Regions from separate parts of the Stenotrophomonas maltophilia group sp. LNF247 genome, predicted to be linked through region 2. Evidence: predicted binding sites of a transcription regulator. Region 2 holds the regulator's gene; each other region holds the start of a gene.
The links. Region 2 encodes FliA, which starts transcription of late flagellar genes. Its sites were predicted from a motif close to TAAAGTTTNNCNNNCNNNGGCCGATAA; they were not measured.

Region 1: ACTXG9_RS05440 (GGDEF domain-containing protein) is a predicted target of FliA. The motif match lies at 7,820-7,846, and genes of this name have one in related genera.
Region 3: ACTXG9_RS15020 (GGDEF domain-containing protein) is a predicted target of FliA. The motif match lies at 3,906-3,932, and genes of this name have one in related genera.

Annotation. Positions count from the first base shown of each region.
Region 1 covers NZ_JBSRQL010000004.1:20,115-29,906, forward strand. Annotated here, with positions in the region: gene ACTXG9_RS05405 (EamA family transporter) at 1-225, opposite strand, end outside; gene ACTXG9_RS05410 (alpha/beta hydrolase) at 227-1,063, opposite strand; gene ACTXG9_RS05415 (sensor histidine kinase) at 1,142-2,521, opposite strand; gene ACTXG9_RS05420 (response regulator) at 2,518-3,201, opposite strand; gene ACTXG9_RS05425 (metallophosphoesterase) at 3,334-4,461, opposite strand; gene ACTXG9_RS05430 (winged helix-turn-helix transcriptional regulator) at 4,535-4,984, opposite strand; gene ACTXG9_RS05435 (MFS transporter) at 5,074-6,276, shown strand; gene ACTXG9_RS05440 (GGDEF domain-containing protein) at 6,372-7,787, opposite strand; gene ACTXG9_RS05445 (TonB-dependent siderophore receptor) at 8,074-9,792, shown strand, end outside.
Region 2 covers NZ_JBSRQL010000001.1:442,208-451,999, reverse strand. Annotated here, with positions in the region: gene ACTXG9_RS02140 (STAS domain-containing protein) at 1-39, opposite strand, end outside; gene ACTXG9_RS02135 (chemotaxis protein CheW) at 209-1,300, opposite strand; gene ACTXG9_RS02130 (ParA family protein) at 1,297-2,079, opposite strand; gene motD (flagellar motor protein MotD) at 2,084-3,100, opposite strand; gene ACTXG9_RS02120 (flagellar motor protein) at 3,102-3,842, opposite strand; gene ACTXG9_RS02115 (chemotaxis protein CheA) at 3,946-5,775, opposite strand; gene ACTXG9_RS02110 (protein phosphatase CheZ) at 5,778-6,383, opposite strand; gene cheY (chemotaxis response regulator CheY) at 6,383-6,775, opposite strand; gene ACTXG9_RS02100 (RNA polymerase sigma factor FliA) at 6,833-7,576, opposite strand; gene ACTXG9_RS02095 (MinD/ParA family ATP-binding protein) at 7,573-8,460, opposite strand; gene flhF (flagellar biosynthesis protein FlhF) at 8,447-9,792, opposite strand, start outside.
Region 3 covers NZ_JBSRQL010000015.1:106,375-116,166, reverse strand. Annotated here, with positions in the region: gene ACTXG9_RS15035 (lytic murein transglycosylase) at 1-1,504, opposite strand, end outside; gene egtD (L-histidine N(alpha)-methyltransferase) at 1,583-2,557, opposite strand; gene egtB (ergothioneine biosynthesis protein EgtB) at 2,554-3,825, opposite strand; gene ACTXG9_RS15020 (GGDEF domain-containing protein) at 3,976-5,259, shown strand; gene ACTXG9_RS15015 (YchJ family protein) at 5,241-5,633, opposite strand; gene ACTXG9_RS15010 (sulfite exporter TauE/SafE family protein) at 5,715-6,494, shown strand; gene ACTXG9_RS15005 (ATP-binding protein) at 6,600-9,792, opposite strand, start outside.

The DNA.
Region 1 (9,792 bases), on a different contig from region 2:
CACGCCCTTGGACAATGGAACCAGCGACAGGAACGCAATCCAGGCGACGAACTCAAGCACGTAGCAGGCGATGCCGATCCACAGCCAGGGGCGGCTGAGCATGTGTTTCCAGCGTTGCAGTCCTTCGCCTTCCTGCGGATCGCTGGCGGCGGCCTTGAAGGCGAGCTGGCCACCGGTATCGAGTACCACATTGGCCAGCCACAACAGCGTGGCAAGTGCCCCCATCTCAGGCCACCGCCTTGAGCGCGCCGCTGCGTTCGCCGATCCCGGCGAAGAAGCGCGCGCTGCGGCGGATCACCTCTCGACGTTCGCGGTCGATGGTGATCATGTGGTAACTGTCCTCCAGCACCACCAGTTCCTTTGGGCCGCTGACCCGCGACATCACCAGTTCGGCATTTCCCATGCTGGCCACGTCGTCCTCGCGGGCGTGCATCACCAGGCATGGTGCGGTGACCTGGTGCAGGTGGCGGCGGGTCCAGTTGCTCAGCGCACGCATCTCGGCCAGCGCGTGCCAGGGATTGCCCGGCAGGCCGGCGGCGGCGCTGTCGCCGGACAGCATGGCGGCGCTGACCTGCGCACGGAGGCGCTCGTCGCGAAGGCCGTACGGCGGTTCTTCCATGAACATGCGGTCGCGGCCGATGTTGAAGCGTTTGAACCAAGGCAACAGGAACGAGAGGCGGGCGACGGCGGGAATGTTCCAGCCGTCGTAGCGGAACGTGGCGCCGTACACGCCGACGCCGGACACCCATTCCGGGCGCCGGGCAGCCAGGGCCAGCGACAGCACCGCGCCCATCGACAGGCCACCGACGAACAGCTGGTCGACCTTGCCGCGCAGGCTGGCCGCCGCATCCTCCACGCCCTGGTACCACTGTTCCCAGGTGGTTGCCAGCAGGTCATCCACACTGCCGCAATGGCCGGGCAGCTGCACGCCGTGCACGGTGAAACCGGCGTTGTTCAGCCCTTTGCCCAGCATGCGCATTTCCGCCGGGGTGCCGGTCAGGCCATGGACCAGCAGCACGCCCTGCGGGCCACCGGGGAGGAAGAAGTCGTGCGATTCGGTCACCTGGCGGCTCCGGGACGGCAGTGGGGATGGCAGGATCGCAAGCGCGATTTTCGCCAGCCTTTCAGCGTCCCGGCCGGGTCAGGATGCCTTCAGCAGCGGCAGCGAGATGGCGACCTTCAGTCCACCACCGGGGCGGTTCAGGAAGCTCAGGCGGCCGCCGAAGTGCTCCACCGCCTCATGCGCGATGGCCAGGCCGAGGCCGGTGCCGCTGGCAGCGGTGCCCGGCGCCCGGAAAAAGCGCTCGCCCAGCCGTGGCATCACGTCGTCCGGCACGCCGGGACCGTTGTCTTCCACATACAGTTCGACATCATTGTCGTCCAGCGCATGCACGCCGACGGTGACGGTCGCACCGCGGCCGGCATAGCGCAGCGCATTGTCGATCAGGTTGTCCAGTGCCTCCTGCAGCTGGGCGCCGTTGCCGAGCACGCGCAGAGGGTGGGGACTGCCGAGGTAGCCCAGGTCGATGCCGTCGCGGATCGCTTCGGGCACGCGCATGCCGACCCACTGTGGCACCCGTTCGCACAGGTCCAGTGCCTCCACGGTATCGGGCACGGTCTGCGCCCGGCTCAGCGCCAGCAGCTGGGTGCTGACCCGCGCGGTGCGCTGGTTGAGCCGGCGGATGTGCTGCAGTGCCTCGCGCACCGTGTCCGGGTCGCCATGCGCCAGTGCCTGGTCCACGTGCAGGGCCATGCCGGCCAACGGCGAGCGCAGCTGGTGCGCGGCGTCGGCGATGAAACGGTTCTGCAGGGTGATCATTTCCGCCTGGCGGGCAAACAGATCGTCGATGGTGCTGATCAGCGGCTGGATCTCCTCCGGCACGTCGGCGTCGGAGATCGGCGCCAGTTCGCCGCGGCGCTGTGCCAGGCGGGTCCTCAGCGGGGTCAGGATGCGCAGGCCATGGGTCACCCCGAACCAGACCAGCGCGGCGGTGCCCAGCGCCAGCATGGTCATCAGCGGGATGATGATCATCAGGATCTCTCGCGCGCGCTGGCGTCGTTCGGCCATGCTTTCGGCCACCGTCACCGCCAGCTGGTCCTGCGGATCGTTCATCGCACGCGTGCAGACGGTGGCCATGCGCACCGGCTGGCCGTTGAGAATGCCGTCGTACAGGGTGGGGTCCACGCCGGTGCATTCCTGCGAAGGCGCGTAGGCACTGAAATCCGCATTGCCGCTGAGTGTCCCCTGGCGGCTGCTGTCGACGTTGAAATAGCGATGGCCGTCGGGCTCGTACTCGATCAGGAAGCGCGCCTGCGGTGACAGCTCGCTGGTCACCGGCATGCCGCTCAGCATCTGCGCGAAGGAGTGCGTGTCGTCGATGAGGTTGCGGTCGTGGATGCGGTTGGAGTAGTCCAGCGCAACGTAGTAGGCCAGGATCGTATTGAAAGTGAGCAGGGCCAGCATCGGCAGCGCCAGGAAGGCAAGCAGGCGCCGGCGCAGGCTGGGCGGTCCACTGATCACGGGGCGCTGTCGTCCTGCGCGTCTTCCAGCATGTAGCCCAGCCCGCGCACGGTGCGGATGCCCATGCCGCCGGGCTGCAGCTTGCGGCGCAGGCGGTGCAGGGCGATGTCCAGGCCGTTGTCGGTCAGGTCCTGGCCCCAGTCGCACAGCGCTTCCACCAGCTGCGCGCGCGACACGATGCGCTCGGCGCGAACGGCCAGCGCCGACAGCAGGCCGAACTCGCGTGCGGTCAGTTCAAGTGATTGGTCGTCGATCCAGACGCGGTGCCCGGCCAAGTCCAGGCGCAAGCGGCCGACGCGCAGGTCCGGATTACCATTGCTGGTGACCCGCCGCAGCTGTGCTCGCACGCGGGCTTCGAATTCGTCCAGTGCGAACGGCTTGACCAGGTAGTCATCGGCGCCGAGGTCGAGCACGCGTACCCGCTCGGCCAGGCCGTCACGTGCGGTCACCACCAGCACCGCCAGGCCATCGCCGCGCTGGCGCAGGCGTTGCAGCACGTCGCGGCCATCCAGTTGCGGCAGGCCCAGGTCCAGCACCAGCAGCGCGTACTGCGTCGAGCCCAGTGCAGCATCGGCGTGCGCACCGTTGTCGACGTGGTCGACCACGTGCCCCTGCCGGCGCAGCGAGGCGCACAGGCCGGAGGCGATATCCGGGTCGTCTTCAGCAATCAGAACGCGCATGCGCGGGGCTCCTGTAACGGTCAGGCCCACCGGATGGACGGGTTGGGCCTCTCGGCTGCCGAAGGGTAGCCGCAAACCGGGTGAAGGTGGAGCGCGCCGGCACCTCCCGGCACCGTCGCGCTGTCCCTCCATTCAGTCCTGCAGGCCCGGCTCACCCAGCGCCAGCGGCACCCGCGAACCATCCAGCAGGCCACGGCTGAGCTTGCCCTCCTCGATGAACAGCAGTTCGCCGTTCTCGCCGTTCTTGATGCTGCTGTCGATCGCGATTACGCGGTCGCCATGGAAGCTGCTGACGTGCGGCATCGAAGTGTGGCCGACCACGATGCGGGTGAGCTGCAGGCGGTCGAGCACGGCCTGCACACCCGCGGTGTCGAGGCGGCCATCGAAATAGCCGCGGTACCAGATCGGGCTGGTCTTGCCGTCATACAGCGGTGCCGTGGCCGGGTCGGCCTTCACTTCGGCTTTGGGCAGGCCCAGCGAGGCCTGATAGGCCGCGTTGGTGCGTGCCGGGTCCAGCGCCAGCTGCACCGCCTCGGGCGAGATGCCGCCGTGCAGGAACAGGGTATCGCCGATCTTCAGCAGCACCGGACGGGTGCGCAGCCACTGCCCGATCACCGAATCGGCACCATACAGCTGCGGGTAGCTGCGGCCCAGCAGCTGGGCGCTGCGCAGGTACTTCGGGTTGACGTAGCGCAGGTCGTCGTACAGCACCATGGTTTCGTGGTTGCCGAGCACGAAGTGCACGGCGCCACCGGCGGCGGCCGCCTGCTGCTGCAGGCCGTAGAGCAGCCAGAACGCCTCGGTCATCTGCGGGCCGCGGTCGAACACGTCGCCGGCGATGACCAGTGTGTCCTTGCCCAGCGCCCAGCGATCCTCCGCGTCGATCACGTGGTGGGCGCGCAGCAGGCGCACCAGCAGCCCGTACTGGCCATGGATGTCCGACAGCGCGACGATGCGCGGTGCAGCCGGCAGCACGGAAATCGAAGGTGCGTTCGGCGCGGCCACATGTACGGTGTGCTCGTAGCCACAGCGCGGCGCGATATCGGTGCCCGTCGTGTTGATGGCCAGCGTGCGCGACTCGACCTTGTCGTCGCAGATCCACTTGGCCTGCAGCTGGTCGCCCTGGCGGAACACATAGGGGCCATCGGCCTGCACGTGGTCGGCGGGCGCGGCAACCTCGCGGGCCTGCGTGGTTGCTGTGGCGCAGGCCAGCAGCGGCAACAGCAGGGCGGTCAGCAGGGAAGGGCGACAGCGCGACATCGGCGGCATCCAGCGGCGGAAAGATCCGATGCTAACCGGCGCGGGCGTCCGTCGGTGTGCGCGAGTGGGCGGATCAGGCGCCGCGCCGGTCGTCCTTGAGCTTGCGCACGCGGGTGGCGGCGGCCTGCAGCGGCTGACCGTCGCGCCCGCGTGGCTGCATGTAGGGCAGTGGTCGCCGCGTGCTGGATTCGATCAACTGCGAATGGGTTTCACCGGCGCTGAAGCGATGGCGTTCTCCCCACTGGCGCAGCGCGACCAGCAGCGGGAACAGTTCCTGGCCGGCGTGGGTGAGCACGTATTCCTGGTAGGCCGAGCCATCGGAGGCCGGTTGCAGTTGCAGGATGCCGGCCTCGACCAGCCTGCGCAGGCGATCGCTGAGGATGTTGCGCGCCGCGCCGAGGCTGCGCTGGAAGTCGCCGAAGCGGCTGACGCCGTCGAAGGCATCGCGGATCACCAGCAGTGCCCAGCGATCACCGAGCAGGTCGGCGCTGCGGGCAACGGGGCAGGGAATGTTGGCGTGCATGCTGGGGCCTCCGAATGTGGTTGCAGTTTAAAACCAATGGCGATAGCCTGCATCAAGTTTCAAATTGCAACTACATCATGAGCGCATCGATGTCCCGCCCATTGCTGACCCTGCTCGCGGTCGCGGCCGGCGCCAGCGTGGCCAACGTCTATTACGCGCAACCGCTGCTGGATCGGCTGGCACAGGCCTTCGCACTGGACCGTGCCGTGGCGGGCGCAGTGTTGGCGGCAACCCAGGCCGGCAGCGTGCTTGCATTGCTCGGCCTGCTGCCGCTGGCCGATCGCGGTGACCGGCGGCGCCTGCTGCGGCTGCAGCTGGCGGCACTGGTGGCGGCCCTGCTGTGGCTGGCAGCGGCACGCACGACCGGTTGGCTGCTGTCGGCCATGCTGCTGGCCGGACTGCTGGGCACCGCGCTCACCCAGGGCTTGATCGCCTATACGGCAGCGATGGCTCCGGCCGCGCAGCGCGGGCGCGTGGTGGGGGTGGTGCAGGGTGGGGTGTTCATCGGGCTGCTGCTGGCGCGTGTGCTGTCCGGCACGGTGGCGGCCATTGCCGGCTGGCAAGCGGTCTATCTGCTTTCGGCAGCGCTGATGGCGGCCTTGGCCGTACTGCTGTGGCGGCGCCTGCCGGCCGTGCCGATACCCGCAGTGCCGCCGCGCTGGCGCGACCTGATCGGCTCGATGCTGGGCATGCTGCGCCGCGATCGAACGCTGCGCGAGCGCGGGCCGCTGGCATTGCTGCTGTTTGCCGGCCTCAATGTGTTCTGGGCGGCGGCACCCTTGCCGCTGTCGGCACCGCCGCTGCACTGGTCGATTGCAGCCATCGGTGCGCTCGGCCTGGCCGGGGTGGCAGGTGCATTGATGGCGTCGCGGGTCGGGCACTGGATGGACCGTGGTTTCGCGTATCGGGTCAGCCTCGGCGCGCTGTTGTTGATGCTGGTCGCGTGGTGGCCGCTGCTGGGCCTGCCGCGTTCGCTGTCCTTGCTTTTGCTGGGTGTGGTCGTGCTCGACCTCGGCGGCCAGGCACTCCATGTCTCGAACCAGGCATTGTTGCTGCGTGCACCGGCAGAACAGCATGGGCGCCTGGTGGCGTTGTACATGTTGTTCTATGCAGTTGGCAGTGGGGCGGGTGCGGCTGCGGGGCCTTGGGTGCAGGCCCGGCATGGCTGGCCAGCAGTGTGCCTGTTGGGCGCCGGCATCGCGCTGCTGGCGCTGCTGTGGTGGGCAGCATGGCGGGTGGTGGCGTTCAACGCATCGGCTGGCGCGCGAACCGGTAGAGTCGACTGTCGGTAGAGTCGACTGTCAGTCGACTGCTCTTCGCCCCGCGTGCGAAAAATCCCGCGCTGCGCGCGATAGTCGACCAGCGGTCGACTCTACCTGTCCTGTCGTCATCGCTGCAGTGCACGCCGCCCCGGGGCTTCCTGCAGGTCCGCGCTGGCCACCACCACGCGGTTGCGGCCGCTGCGCTTGGCCTCGTACATCGCCGCGTCTGCGCGTGCCATCAACCGCTCGTAGTCCGGATGACCATCGTGACCGGCCACGCCGATGCTGGCGGTCAGCTCCAGCACCTGGCCATTGGCTAGTGCTACCGGTGATTGTGCGATCTGCCGGCGCAGGCTCTCGGCGATCACGGTCGCCTGCGACTCGCTGGCCGCCACCAGCACCACCACGAATTCTTCGCCGCCATAGCGGAACAGGTAGTCGCTGCCCCGCGTGAGTTGGCCGAGCAGGCCGGCCACGTGCTGCAACGCGCGGTCGCCGGCATCGTGGCCGTGGCCGTCGTTGATCGCCTTGAAGTGATCCAGGTCGAGCAGCAGCAGCGAGAACGGCGTGCCGTTGCGCGTGGCCAGCTCGATTTCCCGCCGCAGCACGGTCGGCAGGAAGCGGCGGTTGAGCAGGTTGGTCAGCGCATCGCTGCCGGCATCCAGTTCGCCGATGCGCTCGAACAGCAGGGTCATCAGGGTGCGGATGGCGGCCAGATCCTCGCGGATGGCCGGCAGCACCGCCAGCCGCTGCGCCGGGGCATCGTTGCTTGCCTGTTGCAGGTTCCCGTCGATGCGGGCCATCAGCTGGCCGACCTGCTGGGTTTCGCTGCTCTCGCCGAAGCTGGGGATGCCCTTGTGGGTGAACCACAGGCCGAATTCCGAGGTCGCCAGGCTGGCGCTTTCGCCGGCCTGCACGTGGCCGGCCAGTGCGTACAGCAGTGCGTTTTCCCAGTCCAGCAGCAGGGCGCGCTGGCGCTCGCGCTCGGTGCTGACGTTCTGCACCAGCGAGAACAACCGGTAGGCCGCATCGGCACGGGTGGATCGTTCGCGCGCATGGGTGTAGGCCAGGGTCATGCCTTCCATGGCGATGTCCATGATTGCGCTGAGGCAGTCGATGGCGGCGAACGCGGTGGCACTGTCGGGTGCGTCGTCGCGCAGGCGCACGAACAGCTCGTGCTTGAGCACGCGCGCGCCGCGGGTGACCAGGTCGACCGGAATGCCGACCCGGGCATGCACATCGCCGATCACCCGTTGCGAGGCCACGGCACTGGCGATCCTGTCGCGATCAGTGGTCAGCAGTTGCACCAGCCAGCGCTGCATGGCCGGCTGCAGGCGCTGCTTGACCTGGTCGTGGGACAGGAAGCGGCGTGCACGCCCGTCCTGCAGCAGCACTTCGTAAAAGCGCTGTGCCAGCACGGCTGGGGCATCGGTGGCTGCGGCCTTGAGCAGCGCGGTGGCGGCAGGGCCAGCCTGTTGCAGGCAGTGCTGCCAGGCTTCGGCCAGCGGCTGGCTGGCATCGTCCAGTTGCGGTGTTTCCACGTCGATCTCTGACTGCGTACGACAAACCACGGGTATCGGCCGTGGCGGCGTGCGGTTGATGGCGGGTTAGCCGGCCAGTTTACGCGCGGTGCAGCGTTGCACGGTGCGCAAAGCACATCCGTGCCCCTGCGGCAATGAGTGAACGCATTTGAGAATCACTCGCATTGATGGGAGAATGTAGGCACGGATCGGGCCGCAGGCGACTGCAGCGACGCTCCGCCTCCCCCTTGTCGTTGCCTCAAGCCCTTTGCCAGAGGCCCCGTTGCCCTGCCAGAAGGTCCAGATCATGTCTCCTGCCGTTGTCCTCTCGCCGCGCCCGCTGGCGCTTGCCGTTGCCGCCCTGCTGGCGGGCAGCGCCCTGATCGCCAAGGCTGAAACCGACGCCACCGATATCGACACGGTGCATGTCACCGCCTCGCAGATTGCCCGCCAGGCGTTGGGCACGTCGACCATCACCGCTGAGGACATCGCCAGGCGCCCGCCGGCCAACGACATCGCCGAACTGCTGCGCACCATGCCGGGCGTCAACCTCACCGGCAACAGCGCCTCGGGCCAGTACGGCAACAACCGCCAGATCGACCTGCGTGGCATGGGCCCGGAAAACACCCTTATCCTGGTCGACGGCAAGCGCGTCGGTGCCCGTGATGCCGTGCGCATGGGGCGCAGCGGCGAGCGCAATACCCGCGGCGATACCAACTGGGTGCCGGCGGAAATGATCGAGCGCATCGAAGTGCTGCGCGGCCCGGCGGCGGCACGCTACGGCTCCGGTGCTTCCGGCGGCGTGGTCAACATCATCACCAAGCACCCGACCGGCGATCTGACCGGTGCGGTCGACCTGTTTGGGTTGGTGCCCGAGCACAGCGCCGAAGGGGGCAGCGAGCGCGTCGGCCTGCAGCTCAGCGGGCCGATGACCGATACCCTGTCGTTCCGTCTGTACGGCAATCTCAACAGGACCGACGCCGATTCGCTGGACCTCAATCGCCGGTACGCGACGAATCCGAACGCGGTGCCGCCAGCCGGCCGCGAGGGTGTCAAGAACCGCGACGTCAACGCGCTGCTGCGCTGGGACGTGACCGCCAACCAGGTGGTGGAGTTCGAAGCCGGCACCAGCCGCCAGGGCAACATCTACGCCGGCGACCGCGCCGTCAGCACCACCGGTACCTCGACCGGTGTCGACCTGGCGGCACTGGCCGAAGGCCAAGCGGAAACCAACCGCATGTACCGCACCACCGGCGCGATCACCCATCGCGGTCGCTGGGGCGACGTGACCTCGCGGTTGACCGCCGCGGTGGAAGCGGTGAACAACTCGCGCATCAACGAAGGCCTGGCCGGTGGCCCGGAAGGCAGCTTCAACGGCACCGACTGGTCGACCTCGCGCCTGCGCAACTACCAGCTGGATGGCGAAGTGAGCTTCCCGACCGCGCTGGGCGGCGCAGAGAACATCTGGACGCTCGGCTTTGAATACCTGGACAGCCGCCTGACCGATCCGTATTCGATGAGCCAGTCCAGCAGCAGCGGCGGCGGTATTCCAGGGTTGTCGGCCGACCGTGCGCGGGGCAAGGCCGACGCGCAGACCACGGCGGCGTTCGTGGAAGACAACATCTACCTGGGTGAGCGCTGGATCGTTACCCCGGGCCTGCGCTTCGACCACCACAGCCAGTTCGGCAACAACACCAGCCCCAGCCTCAATGCGCAGTTCCGCATCAACAGCGACTGGGTGGTGAAGGGCGGCATTGCCCGCGCGTTCAAGGCGCCGAACCTGTACCAGTCGAATCCGGACTATCTCTACTACACCCGCGGCAACGGCTGCCCCAATGCGCTGCCGAGCCTGGGCGCCGGTTGCTACATGCGCGGCAACGCGGACCTGAAGGCGGAAACCAGCCTGAACAAGGAACTGGGCATCGAGTGGGCACCGCAGAGCGGCTGGCAGGCGTCGTTGACCTACTTCCACAACGATTACAAGGACAAGATCCAGGCCGGATACACCCAGATCGGGCTGACCGCC
Region 2 (9,792 bases):
CTCGATGCCGAGATCCCCACCCAGTTCGACAGTGCTCATCGTTGCTCCGGACAAACGGTTCCGTGATCCATAACGGCACCCCGGCAGGGTTCTTTAGGGGAATCGACGCGGTGCGCCGATGCGGTGTTGTTCGGGGACGGGAGATGCCAATGCTGCGCATCGGCACCTGCAGTCCCCGACAGGCACCGCGTCGGCGCAAAGCGCCGACTCAACTCAACAGCCGTGTGGCGTCGAGCAGGATCATCGGACGCTGGCTGACCCGGGCGACGCCACGGAACAGGTCGTTGGAAATCTGGCAGATGCGCGCGGTATCAGGCGGCTCGATCTGCGAGTCGGTAAGGTTGGCGACATCTTCCACCGCCGACACGCGCAGGCCGATGGTTTCGCCGTCTTCCTCCAGCACCACGATGCGGGTCTGCGAATCGTCTTCGGCAGCGGCCGCACCCAGGTGCAGGCCGAGATCCATCACCGGTACCACCTGGCCCCGAAGGTTCATGATGCCGAGCATCGCTGGTGCGGTGCCGCGCAATGGCAGCAGGGGAACTGGCAGCACCACTTCCTGCACCTTCAGCAGTTCCAGCGCATAAGCCTGGGTGCCGCAACGCAGGCGCAGCCAGCGCGAGGTGCGCTCGCCTGCGCGGCGGTTCTGCGGATGCGGGCTGCTGGCGGGCTGGAGAGCCTGTGCCTGCAGTTCCTGCCAGGTGCCGGGACGGTTGGTGGCCGGGGCATCCACGGCAACGCGGGGCGGCGGCGCGACGGCAGCGGGCGCAGCCGGGGCAGGCGCGGGTGCAGGGCGCGGCGCTGGGGGCGCTACCACGGCCGGGGGCGGCGTGGGGACATCCGCGCCGCCGGCAGCGGCCTCGAACGCAGCCTGCAGGCCGGGGCTGTCAGTGTGGGCGAGGTGATGGCTGTCGGCCGCGTCGGTCTCGTAGATCACTTCGTCGGGCAGGTCGTCCCAGGTGGGCTCCGGGCCGGCCTTGGCCGGGGCCGTCTCGTGGATCACCTCGTCAGGCAGATCATCCCAGGTCGGTTCCCGCTCGGGAGCGGCGACCGGCATTGCGGCGGCCTCGAAGGCGGCTTCGAGCGCGGCGTTGTCCGCGGCAGGCGCCGCGGCGACGGTGTCGGTCTCGTAGATCACCTCGGCCGGCAGGTCATCCCAGGTCGGCTCATGTTCCGGTTGCGATATGCTGGCCGGGGCCGGGGCGACGCTGTCCGGCGTTGGAAGCACGACGGCCGCCGGAGCGATCGCTTCGCCCAGCAGTTCGTCCAGATAGTCGTCCAGTACGCCGGTGCTGTTCATGCGGCCTGCTCCAGGGCGCGGGCATCCTCACCGAGGATCCAGTTCAGTGCGCGGCGATAGGCGGCCAGGCCGCGGCCCGGGTACTCCTCACCAACGCTGGGCAGGGTCAGGCCTGCGGCATTGCTGATGCGGGTGTCGATCGGAATGGCGTCTTCCCACACGCGGGTGCCATGACGATCCTGCATGGTGCGCAGCGACTCGTTGCCGGCGCGGGTGCGGCGGTCGAACAGGGTCGGCAGGATCGAGATCGGCAGCGGGCGGCGGCGCGAGCGCTCGACCATCTCGCCGGTGCGGACCATGCCGTCCAGGCCATGCAGGGCCAGCGGCTCGGCCTGGGTGGGGATGATCAGGCGGTCGGCAGCGGCCAGCGCGTTGATCATCAACAGGCCAAGGGTGGGGGCACAGTCCAGCAGGATGTAGTCGTGCTGGCCCTGGTGGCGCGCCAGTGCGTTCTGCAGGGCCAGGCCGAGGCCGGGCTGGTTGGCGCTGCGGCGCTCCAGCGTGGCCAGCGCCGACTGCGCGCAGACATAGTCCAGGCCTTGGATGCTGCTGGCATGGCACAGGCTGGAAAGATCGGCCGGCGGAGCGCCGAACAGTTCCAGCACACCGGCCGGCGGCGGATCCACCGGTACGCCGAAGGCGCGGCTGAGCGAGGCGTGCGGATCGAGATCGATCAGCAGCACGCGATGGCCGAGCGCGGCCAGGCCGCGGCCGAGGGCGAGGGTGGTGGTGGTCTTGCCGACTCCGCCCTTCTGGTTGGCGATTGCCCAGATGCGCATCGGTTTACTCCTTCATTGCCGGGGGAACGGCGGCGCCGACGCGGCTGCCAGCCGGCACCGGCGGCAACTTCACCGGTGCGATGGGGGAGGTGGGGGCGCTGGCCGGAGTTGCGGCGGCTTGTTCGGTGGTGCTGTTGTCGACGGCGCCGGTGGCCGCATTGAGGCGCTGGCCGAGCGGATCCACCGAATGCGAGGTGTCGGCCAGGATGATGACCATCACCCGGCGGTTGCGGTTGCGCCCCTGCGCGCTGTCGTTCTCTTCGCGCGGACGGAACTGGCCATAGCCGACCATCGCCAGCCGCGACGGCTGCAGGCCCTGGTCGGCGAACAGATGCACCACGCTGGCGGCGCGTCCGGCCGACAGTTCCCAGTTCGAAGGGAAGGTGGCGGTGGCGATCGGCACGTTGTCGGTGTGGCCTTCCACGCGCACGCTGTTGGGCACGTCACGCAGCACCTCGGCGAGGCTGGCCAGCGTCTGCCGTGCATGCACGTCCAGCGCGGCCGAGCCGGTGGGGAACAGGATGTCGCTGTTGATCTCCACTTCAATCCACAACTCGGTGCGGCGCACGCTGATCATGCCGCGGTCGATCAGCGGCGCCAATGCAGCGGTGAGGCGGTCGGCGATGCTGTTGAGCTGGCGCTCGGCACGGGCGATCTGTTCCTGGTTGTGCACGGAGACCGGCATGCGCATCTGCGAGGCCATCGACGGCAGCAGGGTCGGGTCGTGCGACGGCGCCGGCGCGGAGGGGCCGATCTTGGTGCCGGACTTGATCACCGAAGGGCTGTCCCAGCCGCCACCCTGCACCTGCTTGTTCCCCACCTGCACCGGGTTGATCGTGCGCGGTGCGCCACCGAAGGCATCGGTGAGCGCGTCGGCCATGATCCGGTACTTGCCCTCGTTGACCGAGGAGATCGCGTACATGACCACGAAAAAGGCGAGCAGCAGCGTCATCAGGTCGGCATAGGGGATCGCCCATGCTTCATGGTTGGCGTGCTCTTCGTGGTGCTTGCGGCGGGCCATGTCAGTGCAGGAAGCCGGAAAGGTTGGTTTCGATGTTGCGCGGGTTCTCGCCCTGGGCGATCGAAATCAGGCCTTCAATGACCATTTCGCGGTCGCGGGTGTTGTGCGAGATCACACTCTTGAGCTTGGCAGCCACCGGCAGGAACAGCAGGTTGGCCGAGGCGATGCCGTAGATGGTGGCGGTGAATGCTGCGGCGATGCCGTGGCCGAGCTTGCTCGGGTCGGCCAGGTTCTTCATCACCGCGATCAGGCCGAGCACGGCTCCGATGATGCCGAGGGTCGGGGCGTAGATGCCCATCGCTTCGAAGACCTTGGCGCCGGCCTGGTCCTGGTGTTCCTGGCTGCCCAGTTCGATTTCCAGCATGTGCCGCATCGATTCGGGCTCGACGCCGTCCACCAGCAGCTGCAGGCCCTTGCGCAGGAACGGGTCCTGCTGCGCTTCCACCTGCGATTCCAGGCCCAGCAGGCCCTGGCGGCGGGCGATGTTGCTCCACTCGACGATCTGCTGGATCAGTTCGCGGCGATCACTGTGTGGCGGGCGCACGACCCAGCGCACGATCTTGAACGCATGCTTGAACACCGCCGGCGAGGTATGCAGCAGGATCGCGGCGACGGTGCCGACGATGACGATCACGAACGCCGCAGGCGACCACAACGACGCCAGGCCGGCGCCCTTGAGGATGCTGCCGCCGACCAGCGAGGCCAGGGCGAGAAAGAGTCCAATGAGGCTGAGTCTATCCATGGTTCCGGTATCGGCGTGTATGAATGGGACTTGAGACACCGGTAGATCGCGTACAGACGGTAGTCACAGTTTTTCGGGTTGCCGGGCATGGCCCTGGCGGGGTTCAACGCAGCCCGTCCACGTCCAGGATCAGGGCCATGCGACCATCGCCGATCAAGGTTGCACCGGCATAACCGCGCAGGCCTCGCAGGGCCTTCGGCAGTGGCTTGATGACCACTTCCTCACGCCCGCGCACCTGGTCCACGACCAGCCCGAAGCGGGCTTCGCCGGCCTGCAGCACCACGATGGTCAGCAGGGTTGACGCGGCCGGTGTCACATCCAGCCACTGGCGCAGGTCGACCAGCGGCAGGGTGTGCGAGCGGCGATCAAGCACGGCGCGGCCATCGAACCAGCCCAGCGAGGTGCGCGGCGCGTGCAGCACTTCCATCACGCGTGCCAGGGGTAGTGCGTAGACGTCCTCGCCGGCCTGCACCAGCAGGGTCGGCAGGATCGCCAGGGTGAGCGGCACGCGGATCAGGAAGCGGCTGCCACGACCCAGTTCCGACTGGATCTGGATCTGGCCGCTCAGTTCGCGGATGCGCGACTGCACCACGTCCATGCCGACGCCACGGCCGGAGATATCGGTGACCTGCTGCTTGGTCGAGAAGCCCGGCAGGAACACCAGGTGCAGGCACTCCTCGCTGCTCAGGCGGGCAGCGGCCTCCGGATCGATCAGGCCTTTCTCACGCGCCTTCGCGCGCAGCTTCTCCGGATCGATGCCGGCGCCATCGTCCTGCACCTCGATGCTGACGTAGTCGCCTTCCTGCTGCGCCGACAGGCGTACATGGCCCATCCGCGGCTTGCCTTGTGCTTCGCGCAGGTCGGGCATTTCCACGCCATGGTCGATGGCGTTGCGGACCAGGTGCACCAGCGGGTCGGCCAGGGCCTCGACCAGGTTGCGGTCGAGCTCGGTCTCGGCACCGATCAGCTCCAGGTCCACTTCCTTCTTCAGCGAGCGGGCAACGTCGCGGGCGACCTTGGGGAACCGCGAGAACACCTTGCCCACCGGCTGCATGCGGGTGCGCATCACCGCCGATTGCAGGCGCGCGGTGGCGATATCCAGCGTCGACACGGCGCGGTCCAGCTCTTCATCGCGCAGGCGTGCACGCAGGGTCTTGAGCCGATTGCGCGACAGCACCAGTTCGCCGATCAGGTTGACGATCGCGTCCAGGCGTTTGGTATCAACGCGCACCGTGTGTTCGGCCTCGGCCAGCGGCTTGGCCGCCGGCTTGGCCACGGGTGCCGGTGCAGCGACCGGACGCGGCGCGGGCGCCGGCGCCGGTGCCAGGACTGCAGCAGGCTTGGCACCCGGTGCGGCGCCACCGTGCAACTGGTCGAGCAGGGCTTCGAACTCGTCCTCGCTGATCAGGCCGTCGTCGGCCTTCGTGGCCGGCGCGACCGCGGTCGGTGCGTTGCCGCCATGCAGCTGGTCGAGCAGGGCCTCGAATTCGTCGTCGGTGATCAGGTCGCTGCCAGCTGCCGCAGGCGCGGCCGCAGCGACCGGCGCGGCAGTGCCACCGTTCATGTCGAACTGGGCGATCAGGTCCGGCGGCGCATAGCCCGGCTCGGTGCCGGACGACACGGCGTCCAGCATCGACTGCAGGTAATCCAGTGATTGCTGGGCCGCGTCGAAGTGGTGGGCCTGCAGCACCGCCTGCCCGGCACGCGCGATGCCCAGGGCCTCTTCAGCGGCGTGGCACAGTTCGACCATCGCCGTGACGCCGAGGAAGCCGGCGCCGCCCTTGAGCGTGTGGTAGCCGCGGAACACCGCATTGAGCTGGTCGCTGTCCTGCGGTGCCTGCTCCAGCGACACCAGCTGTTCGCCGAGGCGGTCCAGGATCTCCTGCGCCTCGATGATGAAATCGGCAGTGATGTCGTCGGATACCGCGCTCATGCTTACAGCCCCAGATCCGACAACAGGTCGTCGGCGTCGTTCTGCGAGACCGCGTGGCGGTCCAGTCCCTTCAGTGCCGGCCCGGCCAGTGCCGGGTCGGTGCGATGCTGTTCCGGCGGCAGGCCGAGTGCGCCGAAGCCTTCGTGGACGCGGCGGACAATGCCGACCACGCGGCGGATGATCTGCCCGGTCAGGTCCTGGTAGCTCTGGGTCAGGGCGATCTCGGTCAGGTTGTGGCGGATGCGCTCGAGCTGCGCGTCCTGGCCTGGCTGCAGGCCTTCGGCACGCAGCTGTTCGGTCAGGCTGCGGCATTCCTCGGCCAGGTCCAGGGTACGGTGGGTGGCCTGTTCGGTCATCGCCACCACGTGGTCCAGGCGCGCGCAGGCGTCATCCAGCTCACCGGCCTCGCTGGGCACGGTCGGCAGTTCACCCAGCGCCTGTCCCAGCTCGCGGGCCAGCCGCGACAGGCCGCTCATCATCGGCTGCGTGCGCAGCGCGACCAGTCCGTCGATGCGTTGCCGCCAGGCAGCTTCGTCACCGGACTCCAGTGCGTCCAGGGCTTCCTGCAGGCGCAGGGCCAGGGCGTTCTTGTCGACCGTGGTATCCATCAGGCGCTGGCCGCCAGGCGTTCGAAGATCTTGCCGAGCTTCTCTTCCAGCGTCTGCGCGGTGAAGGGCTTGATGATGTAGCCGTTCACGCCGTTCTGGGCGGCTTCGATGATCTGTTCGCGCTTGGCTTCGGCAGTGACCATCAGCACTGGCAGGGTCTTCAGCTTGGCATCGGCGCGGATCGCCTTGAGCAGCTCAATGCCGGTCATCACCGGCATGTTCCAGTCGGTGACGACGAAATCGAACGACTGGCTCTGCAGCAGCGACAGCGCGGCATGCCCGTCCTCGGCTTCGGCGGTATTGGTGAAGCCAAGATCGCCCAGCAGGTTCTTGACGATGCGACGCATGGTCGAGAAGTCGTCGACGATCAGGATGCGCATGTTCTTGTTCAAAGCAGAGTTCCTTTGTTGTTCATTCCGGGTGGCCGGGGGCAGCCGCCTCGGGCATGTTCACTCTTCCAGGCCGGCGTCGGCCGCCTCGAAAATCTTCAATCGTCCACGCAGGCGCAGCACGGCCTGGCCGTGGATCTGGCAGACCCGCGACTCGCTCACGCCGAGCACCGCGCCGATCTCCTTCAGGTTCAGTTCCTGCTCGTAATAGAGCGAGAGCACCAGCTGTTCGCGCTCGGGCAGGTGGCCGATGGCCTTGCCCAGCTCGCGGCCGAACTCGCCGCGCTCCAGCACCTGCTGCGGGGTCGGGCCGCCCTGGGCGACGGTATCCAGCTCGCCCTGGTCCTCGATGCGTGACTCCAGGCTCAGCACCTGGCCACGCGCGGCGTCTTCCATCAGCCGCAGGTATTCGGGCAGCGGCATCTCCATCGCGGCGGCCACTTCGGTGGCGCTGGCGGCACGGCCGGTGCTCTGTTCCAGGCGGCGGATGGTGGCAGCGGCGTCGCGTGCGCGGCGATGCACCGAGCGCGGCACCCAGTCGCCACGGCGGATCTCGTCGATCATCGAACCGCGGATGCGGATCGAGGCGTAGGTCTCGAACGAGGCGCCCTGGTCGGCGTCGTAGCTGCGCGACGCTTCGATCAGCCCCATCATGCCGGCCTGGATCAGGTCGTCCACCTCCACGCTCGCCGGCAGGCGTGCGGCCAGGTGGTGGGCGATGCGCCGCACCAGGTCCGAGTGCTGGGAGATGACCTCGTTGGCCGCCGAGCGCTGGACCTCCCGGTACTGGGCTGCGCCTTTCATGCGGCCACCCCGCGCTGCTTGAGAATGCGCTCGAGGAAGAACTCGACGCCGCCACGCGGTTCGGTCGGCGCCTGCCAGCGTGCGGTGCGGCGCGCGATCTCGGTGATCGCCAGCGCGGCCGGGCTGGACGGGTAGGCCTTCACCACCGGTTGCTGGCGCTGCACCGACAGGCGCAGCCAGTCGTCCTGCGGCACGCAGCCCAGGTAGTTCAGCGAGACATCGGCGAGGAACTTCTCGCACACGCGGGTCAGCTTTTCGTACAGCACGCGGCCCTCGTTGGGGTCGCGCACCATGTTGGCCACCACCTGGATGCGGTCCACGCCGCGCTCGCGCGACAGCACCTTGATCAGTGCGTAGGCGTCGGTGATCGAGGCCGGTTCGTCACAGACCACCACCACGGTGTCCTGCGCGGCCTGGCAGAAGGTCAGCACGCCGTCGGTGATGCCGGCGGCGGTATCGACCACCATGATGTCCAGCTCGCGTTCCAGTTCGGAGAACACGTTGACCAGGCCGACATGCTCGGCCGGGGCCAGCTCGGCCATGTGGCGGCGGCCGGAAGCGGCCGGGACCACCAGCACGCCGTTCGGGCCTTCGACGATGACGTCGTCCAGCGAGCAGCGGCCGGCCACCAGGTCGGCCAGCGTAAAGGTGGGGTTCAAGCCCAGGATCACGTCGATGTTGGCCAGGCCCAGGTCGGCGTCCAGCAGCAGCGTGCGCTTGCCCATGCCCGCCAGCGCCACAGCCAGGTTGGCCGAGACGTTGGTCTTGCCCACGCCGCCCTTGCCGCCGGTCACCGCGATGGTGCGCACAGGGCCGAGCGGCTCGCTGCGGGTGGCCGACAGTGGGAAGGTCTTGGTCAGCTTGGCGTACTCACGCGACGGCATGGTTCAACTCCGGGTTGCAGGGCATATCGGCCGCTCGGCGCAAATCTTCAAGGCGAAGTACGAGATTGGCTGCACTGGCCCGGTGCAGGTCCTCCGGGACGTCCTGGCCATCGGTCACCCAGGTGATCGGCAGGGCATGGTCCACGGCCACAGACAGGGCGTTGCCGAAGCGGCCGGTCTCGTCCAGCTTGCTCAGCACCAGACCCTGCAGGTTGGCGGCGCCGAAGCGGCGGACCACATCGTCCATGTCGCCGAAGCTGGTATTGGCCGGCAGCACCAGCAGGGTGCGCACCTGGCGGGCGGCACGCAGCCACTGCAGCTGGGCGGCCAGCGCGCGGTCGCGCGGGCCCAGCCCGGCGGTGTCGATCAGCACCAGCTTGTAGTCCTTCAGGCGTTCCAGCAGCTGGTCCAGGTCGGTGCCGCTGTTGGCCTCGTGCACCGCGATGCCGAGCTGGCGGCCGTAGCCGTACAGCTGCTCGCGGGCGCCGATGCGGGCGGTATCGGTGGTGACCAGGGCGACGTCACGCGGCGCGTGCTTCTCGGCGAATCGCGAGGCCAGCTTGGCGATGGTGGTGGTCTTGCCGGCGCCGGTCGGGCCGACCAGGGCGATCACGCCGCCTTCTTCCAGCGGGTCGACCGGGGCGATCGGCAGCTTGCGCGAGATCAGCCCCAGCATCAGGCCGCGGCCACGATGGGCTTCGGTCTCCAGCGGGATCTGCATGGCCACGTCGCGGGCCAGGCCGGCATCGAAGCCATATTCGTCCATCAGGTCCAACGCGGTGGCGCGCACCGGGCAGCCGCGCAGGCGCTCGTCGGTGAAGCGGTTCATCTCGCGCTCGATCACCTGGCGCATGCCGGCCACTTCCTGGCGCAACTGGCGGATCTCGGCGTCGTCCTGGGCGACCACCGTCAGCACCGGAGCCGGAGCCAGGGTGGGGGCCGGCGCGGTTTCGACAATGGCATCGGCCAACGCCGGTTCGCTGGCGGCGCTGGCCGGCTGCGCGTCGGCGACGGTAGCGGTCGGCAGCGGCGGCGGCTGCACGGCCGGCGCCACGCTTTCGTGATGCGCCTCGTGCGGCGGATCGATCTGGAAGCGGGCGCGGTTGGCCGGCACGGCGGCGGCCGGTGCAACGATGGCCTCGGCGAACGGCGCGAAGATCTGTTCCGGCAGCGCCGGTTCGTTGACGGCGGCACGCGCGAGGGTGGCCGCAAAGCCTGTGCTGCCGCGGGTCGGCACGATCTCGTCGGCGCTGTCCAGGGTGCGGCCGGTGGCGCCGACCGCGGCGCGGGCGAGGGCGGCCACCGCCGAGGTGGTGGCGGCGACCGGCTCCG
Region 3 (9,792 bases), on a different contig from region 2:
CGGGGCTGCCTCCGCGGATCGGCGTGGGCAGTTCGGCGCGCCGGGGGGACAGCCACATCAGATCCGGCTGGCCCTTGGGCACGAAGGAAAGCAGCTGGCCGCCAAACACACTGATGGCCGCGCTGGCGTCGCCGGTTTCCACCAGCCAGGCATCGAGCCCCTGGTACTGCCCGCTGCGTACACCCTGGATCTGCTGCACGTGGGATCGACTCCGTATGGCCGGCGATTGCACGGCACTGTAGTTGCTGGGAAGCATGAAACGCGTGGGCACCGGTGCAGTGCGCGGCGCGTTCTGCAGAGTGCGAAGGATACGCTGTCCCGCGCGCCCATCTGCGTTGGCCCAGCCCAGGCGCTGCTGCTCGACCTGGATGGCGCGACGCGTGGCCGTACCGATCATGCCGTCGGCGCTTCCGATGTCGTGGCCGCGGGCCAGCAGCAGGGTCTGCAGCTGGCGGCGCTCATCGCGGCCGATACCGGGATCATCGGTCGGCCAGGCCGTGGCCAGGCCCGTGCCGCCACGCAGCTGGTCGGCCAGGGTGGCGATCGCCAGCGCGTAGCTTTCGGCAGCGTTGTAGCTGTAGATCGCGTCGTAGTTGCGGAACACCAGCAACGCCGGCCCCTTGCCGCCCGCCGGCAGCAGCAGGGCCGCGCGCGCGTCGGCAGGCAGGTTGGCCGGGGCCAACGCGCTGCCATCCAATGCGGTCACACCTTGCGCACGCCAGTCGGCCAGCGCCCGACGCTGGGTGCGCCCGGCCTGGCTGGCGTCGAAACCGGGCGGGATACGCACTTCCATGCCCCACGGCTCTCCGCTGCGCCAGCCGGCGCGCTTGAGGTAATTGGCGGTGGAGGCCAGCGCATCGGGAATGCTGCCGACCAGATCGCGGCGGCCATCGCCATCACCGTCCACGGCGATGCGTGCATAGGTGCTGGGCATGAACTGCGTATGCCCGAAGGCGCCGGCCCAGGAACCGGTGAGCCCCTGTGCCTGCAGGTCGCCGCGGTCGATCAACTTGAGCAGGGCCAGCAGCTCACCACGGAAGAAGGGCTGGCGGCGGCCGGCACAGGACAGCGTGGCCAGCGACTGCAGCAGCGGGCGCTTGCCGAACACACGGCCGTAGTCGCTCTCCACGCCCCAGACCGCGACGATGGTGGCCGGATCGACGCCGTACTGGGCCGACACCCGATCAAGCAGGGCCCGATGCTGCTGCAGCAGGACGCGCCCATCGTCCACGCGCTGGCGATCGACCAGCGCGGCCAGGTAGTCCCAGATCGGCGTGGTGAATTCCGGCTGCGCGTCGAGCAGGCCGAGCACGCTGGGATCGGGGGTGAGCCCGGCGATAATCCCATTGAAGCGGTCGGCACTGATGCCCTGGCTGGCGGCTGTCGATTGCAGGACGGCCAGGCAGCGGCTGAAAGCGGCATCGCTGCTGGCCGCAGGCGCTGCTGTCGAAGCGGGTGCCGCGGCGAGCACGGCCGCCAGGCCGAGCGTGGTCAGAATGGGCATGGCGTCCTCCGTGTTGCCGTTGCAGGGCCATCTTAGGCGCAGCGTAGGCGAACCTGAAGCAGCGCGGGCTGGCGGCGGCTAAAGGGCGCGAAGCAGGCGCAGGCCATAGGCCGGGCTTTCAGCATCCCAGCGCCGCACGACCTGCAGGCCCGCTGGCAGCAGCAACGCTTCGAAGCTGTCGTCGGTGTACTTGTGGCTGTATTCGACGCGGATCGGCTCGTCGGCCTGGAAGTGGAAGGTGCGGCCATCCAGACGGACGTCCTGTGCGCGCTGGCTGACCAGATCGGTTTCGATGCGCAGCCGCGCGATGCTGTAGCGGGCGCGGTGGCGGAAGCCGTCCAGATCGAAGTCGCTGCCGATCTCGCGGTTCAGGCGCGCCAGCAGGTTGAGGGTGAATGCAGCAGTGATGCCCTGCACATCGTTGTAGGCGGCTTCGACCAATGCCGGGTCCTTGTGCAGATCGATGCCGACCAGGGCCAGGCCATCGCGGCCCATGGTCTGGCGCATCGCGCGCAGCAGTGCGACGGCATCCTCTTCGACGAAATTGCCCAACGTGGAGCCCGGGAAGAACAACAGGCGCCGCGCAGGCTCGCGTTCCGGTGCCGGGACGGCGACCGCGCGGGTGAAGTCGGCACAGACCGGCAGCATCTCGACGTCCGGCAGCGCCGGGGCCAGATGGTCGATGCTGGACAGCAGCGCGGCGCGCGAGATCTCGATGGGGGTGTAGGCCACGGGGTCCTGCAGTGCCGCCAGCAGCAGCGCGGTCTTGCGGCCACTGCCGCTGCCCAGCTCCACCACATGAACATGAGGACCGACGCTGCGGGCGATGTCCGGCAGCACCCGCGCCAGCAGCGCCAGCTCGGTACGCGTGGGGTAGTACTCGCAGGTCTGCGTGATCTGCTCGAACAGGCGTGAGCCGCGTGCATCGTAGAAATACTTGGATGGCAGCTGGCGCGGTGTCCGCGACAACCCGGCCACCACGTCGGTGAGGATCTGCTGGCGGCCGGGGGTGAGGTCGGTCAACGCCTGCAGCGCGTCGTGCACGGTGCTCATGTGAGGTCCCTGGCCAGGCGCAGTCCGGAGAACTGCCAGCGCGCCGGCGGCATGAAGAAATTGCGATAGCTGGCGCGCACATGGCCCCGTGGCGTGACGCAGCTGCCGCCGCGCAGCACCCATTGGCCGCACATGAACTTGCCGTTGTACTCACCGAGGTTGCCCGCGAAAGGGCGGTAGCCGGGATAGGCGCCATACGCGCTGTGAGTCCACTCCCAGACATCACCGAACAGCTGGCGCAGGCCGCTGCCCTGCCCCGCCTGCGGGTGCAGGTGATCGTCATCCGCAAAGTGGCCCCGCACCGCCTGAGACGCGGCCGCGGCCTCCCACTCGAACTCGCTGGGCAGGCGTGCCCCGGCCCAGCGGGCACAGGCATCGGCCTCGAAGTAGCTGAGATGGCAGACCGGCGCGTGCGGATCCAGCTCGCGCCAACCGCCCAGGGTGTATTCGCGCTGCAGGGTGTCATCCCAGTACAGCGGGTGCTGCCAGTCCTCGGCTTCACGCAACGCCCAGCCTTCACTGAGCCACCAGCGCGGTTCGCGGTAGCCGCCGGCATCGATGAAAGCACGGTACTCGGCATTGCTGACGGGACGTTCGGCCAGAGCATGTGCCGGCAGCAGCACGCGGTGCGGCGGCGATTCGTTGTCGTAGGCAAACGCAGCGTGCTGCGGCCAGGCTGCAGCGCCGACGGTAACGATGCGCTCGGGTGATTCGATCCAGCCCTGTGCACTGGCAGCGCCAGGGGGGGTGGGCAGGTCCTCGCGGTAGGCCGGCTGCAGCGGATTGCACCAGAACGCGTGCTTGATGTCGGTCAACAACAACTCCTGATGCTGTTGTTCGTGCTGCAGGCCGAGCTGCAGGTTGTGCAGCGCGTGTGGGTCCAGGTCACCTGCCGATAGCCGCGACTGCACCTGTGCATCGACCTGCTGGCGATAGTCATGCACCTGCTGCAGCGAGGGCCGTGAGAGGAGGCCGCGCTGCGGCCGGGCATGGGCGGGGCCGATACTCTTGTAGTAGCTGTTGAACAGGTAGTCCCATGCAGGGTCATGTGCAGGCGCAGCCGGGAAGCCGGCCAGCACGAAGCGTTCGAAGAACCAGGTGGTGTGGGCCAGGTGCCACTTGCTGGGGCTGGCATCGGCCATGCTCTGCAGCATGGCGTCCTCGGCGCTGAGCGGGCCGGCCAGTTGCATGCTGCGCGCACGCACGCGTGCGAACTGGTGGGCGAGATCGTGCTGCGGGGCAGCGACGGCGGCGGGTACGCTGTCCATGCCGACAGCATCGGTGCCGGCGGGTGAGTGCGATGTCATGGTCCGGCGTCACTTCGTTCACATGGATGGGCCTGCCGCATTCAAGAAGCCGCCCCGAACGCCGCTAACGGCAATGCTGCGGCCGCGTCGTCACCGCGCTGGAATTCCTGATTGCCCCTGCATCCGCTCCGCCAGCCTGCGCACTACCTGTTCGTGCTGCCCGCCGTGCTGGTTGCCGTGGTGCTGTGGGCGGCGTTGGGCAACGAAGACGTGGCCAGTCCGGGCCAACGCGTTCTGCCCTGGCTGCTGGCCTGCCTCAGTGCCGGCCTGGCCCTTCTCTACCACCAGGTGCGTGCGCTCTGCCTGCTGTTGGTGGTGGCAGTCATGTTCGCGCTGCTGCACCAGGATGTCGGCGGCTACCTGCGCAGCGGCCATGTCAGCGCGCTGACACCGCTGCGCTTCCATGCCATCTCGGCGTGGCTGCCATTGCTGTTCGCCGGCCTGTCGTTGTGGCCGGAGCGTGGGCGGCGCAGGCACGACCTGCTGTTGCGCTCCGTCGCCAGCAGTACGGCATTGCTGATCTTCCTGCTGCTGGCCGCGCAGCAGCCGCGCGGCATGCATGATCTGCTGTCGAACCGTCATTGGGCGTGGATCCCGGCCGACTGGAACGCGCTGGCGCAGCTGCCGGCGCTGCTGTTCCTGCTGGCCACGGCGGCGCTGGGTTGGCAGGCATGGCGCCTTCCGCGGCCGCTGCACACGGCTATGTTGCTGGCGCTGCTGTGCCTGTGGTGGATGCTGCCGAGGGTCTTCCTGCAGCCGGTGCTGCTGCCTGCGCTGGCCAGTGCGGCCCTGCTGCTGATGCTGGGCGCGATGCTGCAGGAGTCGTTCCACATGGCGTTCCGCGACGAACTGACCGGCTTGCCGGGGCGCCGCGCCTTCAATGAGACCCTGCAACGGGCGCGCGGCACCTACAGCATCGCGATGGTGGACGTGGACCACTTCAAATTGTTCAACGACACCCACGGCCACGACACCGGCGACGACGTGCTGCGCCTGGTGGCCTCGCGGCTGGCGCGGGTCGGTGATGGTGGCCGTGCGTTCCGCTACGGCGGCGAGGAGTTCGCGGTGGTGTTCCTGGGCCAGCCGGCCGACGCCTGCATGGATGCCGTGGAAGCCTTGCGGCAGAGCATCGAGGACACCCGCATGCAGCTGCGCGACCGCAGCACCCGCAGCCGCGACGATGACGCCGGGCGTCAGCAACGCGGGCGCGGCGGCAGCGGCCCGGTGGTGCAGGTGACGGTGAGCATCGGCCTGGCCGACAGCCTTGTGGACCCGCGCCCGGCAGCGGTGGTCAAGGCCGCCGACCGGGCGCTGTACGCAGCCAAGGACGGCGGCCGCAACCAGATCCGGGCGAACGCCGGACAGCGGGCTGAGGCTCAGACTGCGTCGAGGTAGTACCAGCGACCGTCGATGCGCAGGAAGCGGCTGTGTTCGGTCATCTTCACCGCGCTGCCGCCGCCTACCCGGTAGCGGGCGGTGAACCTCACCTCGGCGCTGTCAGCGCCGGTGACGGTGTGCTCATGGACGGTCAGGCCCAGCCAGTGCGTACGCTGCCCGGGCGCGTCATCCAGCGACAACTCGACCGGACGCGTGTCCGGATGCCAGCTCTGGCGCAGGTAGCCTGCCAGGCCCCGCACGTACGCGCTGTAGCGCGAACGCATGAGGCGTTCGGCGTCGGGGACGGTGTCGCCGGCATGGAAACGGCCACAGCAGGCGGCGTACTCCGCGGGTAGCCCGCAGGGACAGGGATCGGCAGGTTTTCGGCTCATGCGCGCATTGTCGCGCGGAGCGCCGCCAGCATCCATCGGCGAAGGGCGTATGCTGTCGCGCCCCCACCTTGATTGATCGCCGTGCTGGAACTGGTTCCCCCCGAGTTGTGGTGGCTGGTGGTGATCGCCTTCATCGCCGGTCTTGTGGATGCCGCCGTCGGTGGCGGTGGCCTGGTGCAGCTGCCGGGACTGTTCACGGTGCTGCCGCAGCAGACACCGGCGATGCTGTTCGGCACCAACAAGTTCAGTTCGATGTTCGGTACCGGTGCGGCTGCCTGGCGTTACGCGCGCAACGTGCGTTTCCCGTGGAAGCCGGTACTGTTCGCGGCCGGTACCGCCTTCATCTTCTCCTTCGCCGGGGCCACTGCGGTAAGCCTGCTGCCCAAGGACGCGGTGCGCCCGCTGGTGCTGGTCCTGCTGATCGCGATGCTGGCCTACACGCTGTGGAAGAAGGACTTCGGCGCGTTGCACCGGCCACAGGAGATCGGCCGCCGCGAGCTGGTGATCGCACTGGCGATCGGTGCGGCGATCGGCTTCTACGATGGATTCTTCGGGCCGGGTACCGGCAGCTTCCTGATCTTCCTGTTCGTACGCTTCTTCGGGCTGGATTTCCTGCGCGCGTCAGCGGCATCGAAGGTCGTGAACCTGGCGACCAACGTGGCAGCGATCTCGTTCTTCGTACCAACCGGCAACATCCTGTGGCTGTTCGCGCTGCCGATGGCCGCAGCCAACATCATCGGTTCGGTGGTGGGCACGCGCCTGGCGTTGAAGGGCGGCACGCCGTTCATCCGCAAGCTGTTCGTGGGGCTGGTGGTGGTGCTGATCGCGCGGATGGCGTGGGACACGTTCCGCGGTTCGTGAGGGACGTTATGAAATGGTAGGTGCCAACCTTGGTTGGCACGTTGTTTCAGGTCGCGAAGAGCAGCCGAGCATGGCTCGGCTCTACAGGTAGATGGACCGAGGCGCTCAGGCCTCGGCTTCTTCCGGTTCGTTGGCCTGCTGGCGACTGCGCTCGGGCAGCTTCAGGCGCTTGCCTTCTTCGTCGTACTCGATCAGCAACACCCCGGAGTCGTGTCGGCCGCTGATTTCGACGAAGCAGGCGCCGCCGATGAACGGTTCAAGCGTCATCACCGACTTCAGCGGGGTGGCGACCACCATCTGGAAGCCGAAGTTGTCGAAGATGTTCATCGCCAGCGCGGTGAACTCGTTGTCGGCCTTGTCGAAGGCCTCGTCGAGCACGACCGCCGCGTAGCTGGGCAGCTGGCTGTCGGCGCCGCCGAGCTGGTAGCGCAGCGCTGCCGCCAGGCAGGTGGTGGCCAGTTTCTGGCGCTGGCCACCGGACTTGCCCGCGCCACTACGGTAGATCTCGACCTGCTGGCGCGTTTCCGCATCCAGCTCGACGCCGATGAACTCCACGTGCATGCGCACGTCCAGCACCAGCTCGCGCCAGCGCTTGTCCTCGCCTTCCTGCGAGCCCAGTCGGTTGACCAGCTGGCGCAGCACGGTGAACTGCGATTCGGCCAGTTCACGCTGCTCGGTCTGTTGCTGCGACAGCACCTCGCGCAGCTGCAGGTGGAACTCGGCGACTTCCGGCAGGCGGCGGTCGCTCAGTTCGATGGTCAGCAGCGTGCCACGGTTGAACGGCACCTGCTCCAGGCTGGCATTCACTTCATCCAGGCGCTGTCCGATCGACTTCCGGGCTTCGGCGCTGTGGCGCTGCAGGGCCAGCAGGTTGTTCTTGCTCTGGTTCTGCAGCAGATCGAAGAAGCGCTCTTCGTGCTGCGGCAGGCCATCGCGTTCCAGGCGTTCGAGGCGGGCGAGGAAGTCCTCGGCCGAGGCCACCGAGACGGTGAAGTCACCCGACTCCTCCGGCCACTGCTGGATGAAGCGGCGGAAGCAGCCGATCAGCTGGTTCTCGATGCGGTTGAGGTCCTGCTGCGAGGACGACAGCTGCTCGTTCAGCGCGTTGCTGACCTGGCGCATGTGCGCTTCGAGCGTTTCCAGGCTGAGCGGACCCTGCTCCTGCAGGCGCTCGGCAAGCCCGGCCTCCTGCTCCTGGGCCAGGGTCGGCAGCACCAGTGCACGGCTCTGCTGGCGGGCGCGATCGAGACGGTCGCGCTCCTTGACCAGCTGGCCGCGTTCGACGCGAACGTCCTCATAGGTGCGGCGTGCCTGTTCGATATCCGCACGCACGGCGTCGATCTGCTTGGCCAGCCTGGCGAGATCGGCGTTGCCTTCGCGCAGGTCGCGCAGGGTGGCTTCGATATCGCTCAGGCGCTGCTGCGGAGCGGCGATGTCGATCTCGTTCCAGCTGATGCTGACCAGCTCGTGGCAGGCCAGGCGGCGTTCGTTGTCGCGGTCACGTTGCCCGCGCAGGCGCGCGATGTCGGTCTCGCAGCTGGCGATGCGCTTGGCCAGTTCCTGGGCTTCGCGCTCGAAGGCACCGACCTTGTCGTGGTTGTTGAAGCCGAGGATCCAGCGGCGGCGGTCGCCCACTGCACTGCGGTCGTCCTTCTCGAAACGGTCACCGGGATGCTTGACCTGGCCTTCGCGGGTGATGCCGCGGTCGACGTTGCGCAGTTGCTTGGCATCCACGCATTCGTAGTCGAAGCGCTTGCCCAGCTCGCGGCGCAGCCAGCTTTCGAACACATGCTCGCGCAGTTCAAGCTTGTGCAGCAGCGATTTCGCCGAGGGTTCGCGCGCGAACGCATCATCGTTGCGGCGCACGCGGTAGTAGGTGAAGCGCATGCCCAGGTGAGTGCGGTTCACCCACTCGGCAACATCGTTGTAGTGCTTGTCGTCGACCAGCAGCGACAGCGCGAAACCGCCCAGCACGCGCTCGATGGCACCCTGCCAGCCCTGCTCTTCCGCGCGGACCTGGATCAGTTCACCTACGAACGGCAACGCTGCCTCGGCGATGCCGGTCTCTTCGGCCAGGCGCGCACGCAGCTTCTGCATCGGCGCCGGGATGTTGGACGGTGTGCGCTGCATCGCTTCGAGTTCGGCACGGACTTCGCCGAAACGGCGCTCGTCATCGCGCTTGCCACCGAGGCGATCACTGATCGCATCGTCCAGTGCCGAGGAGGCACGCTGGCGATCCTGCAGCTCGTTCTGCGCGCGCTCGACCAGTTCGGCGAAACCGTGCGCGTCGTCCGGCAGTTCGGCCCCCAGCTGCTGTGCCGCCTGGCGTGCCTGCTCGCGCTTGGCCTGGCGCCGGTCGCGCTCAGCTTCGGCACGACCCTGCTCGCGTTCCAGTTCCTCGATGCGCTCACCGCCCTGCTGGCGGCGCTGCAGCTCCAGTTCGGCCAGGCGCTCGGTGTGATTGTCCAGTGCGGCACGGCGCTGGGCTTCTTCGCCAAGCAGGCCGCGGTCACGCACGTCCATCTCGCGCAGGCGCGCCTCGATCAGCGCCTGGCGGCGGCTCTCGCGGAAGCTGTCGACGCCAAGTTTCAAGGCTTCGTCGTCACCGCGCCGGCGGTGCATTTCCTTCAGGTCGTTGTAGTAGGCGCGCGCCGGCAGCAGGGTTTCCACCTGGCGGCGGGCGGTGACCACCGCCTGGTGTGCGCCATCAAGCTCGGCGAAATCGCTGACCAGGCGCTCGGCGGCGTCGAAGGTCTTCGGCGTGTCGAGCATGAAGTCGCGCAGGAAGACGTTGAGGTCTCCCAGGTTCTTCGCCGACTGCGTCTTGTGCAGCAGGCGCAGCGCCATCTCGTTGTCGATGCCGAGCAGGTCGCGGAAGCGCTCGGCGTAGCCGGAGAAGGTGTCGAAGTGGTGCAGGTCGGACAGCTTCTGCTTGAGCTTGCGCAGGTCCAGGTCGAAGCCGCCGAGATCCTTGGCGATGTCGAACGGGCGCTCGGCGATCATGTAGTGCTTGCGCACATCGCCGGCCGAGGTGCCGTTGCCGGAGATCCAGAGCAGGCGCACCAGGCTGACCACGCGGCCATCGCCGGCGCGGTATTCCAGCACCAGTGCGGTCCAGGTGGCGCCTTTGCGCAGGTACTGGGTGGCGATTTCGCCGGTGCCGCTGTCCTGCTGGTCAGCCCACGCGCCACGCACGTAGGACACCAGGTTGCGGTCGCGGCCGCTGCGCTCGGCTTCACGCGCAGCGGCGTTGAAGTCGACGATGGCCGGCGGCGTCAGCAGCGCGGACATGGCATCG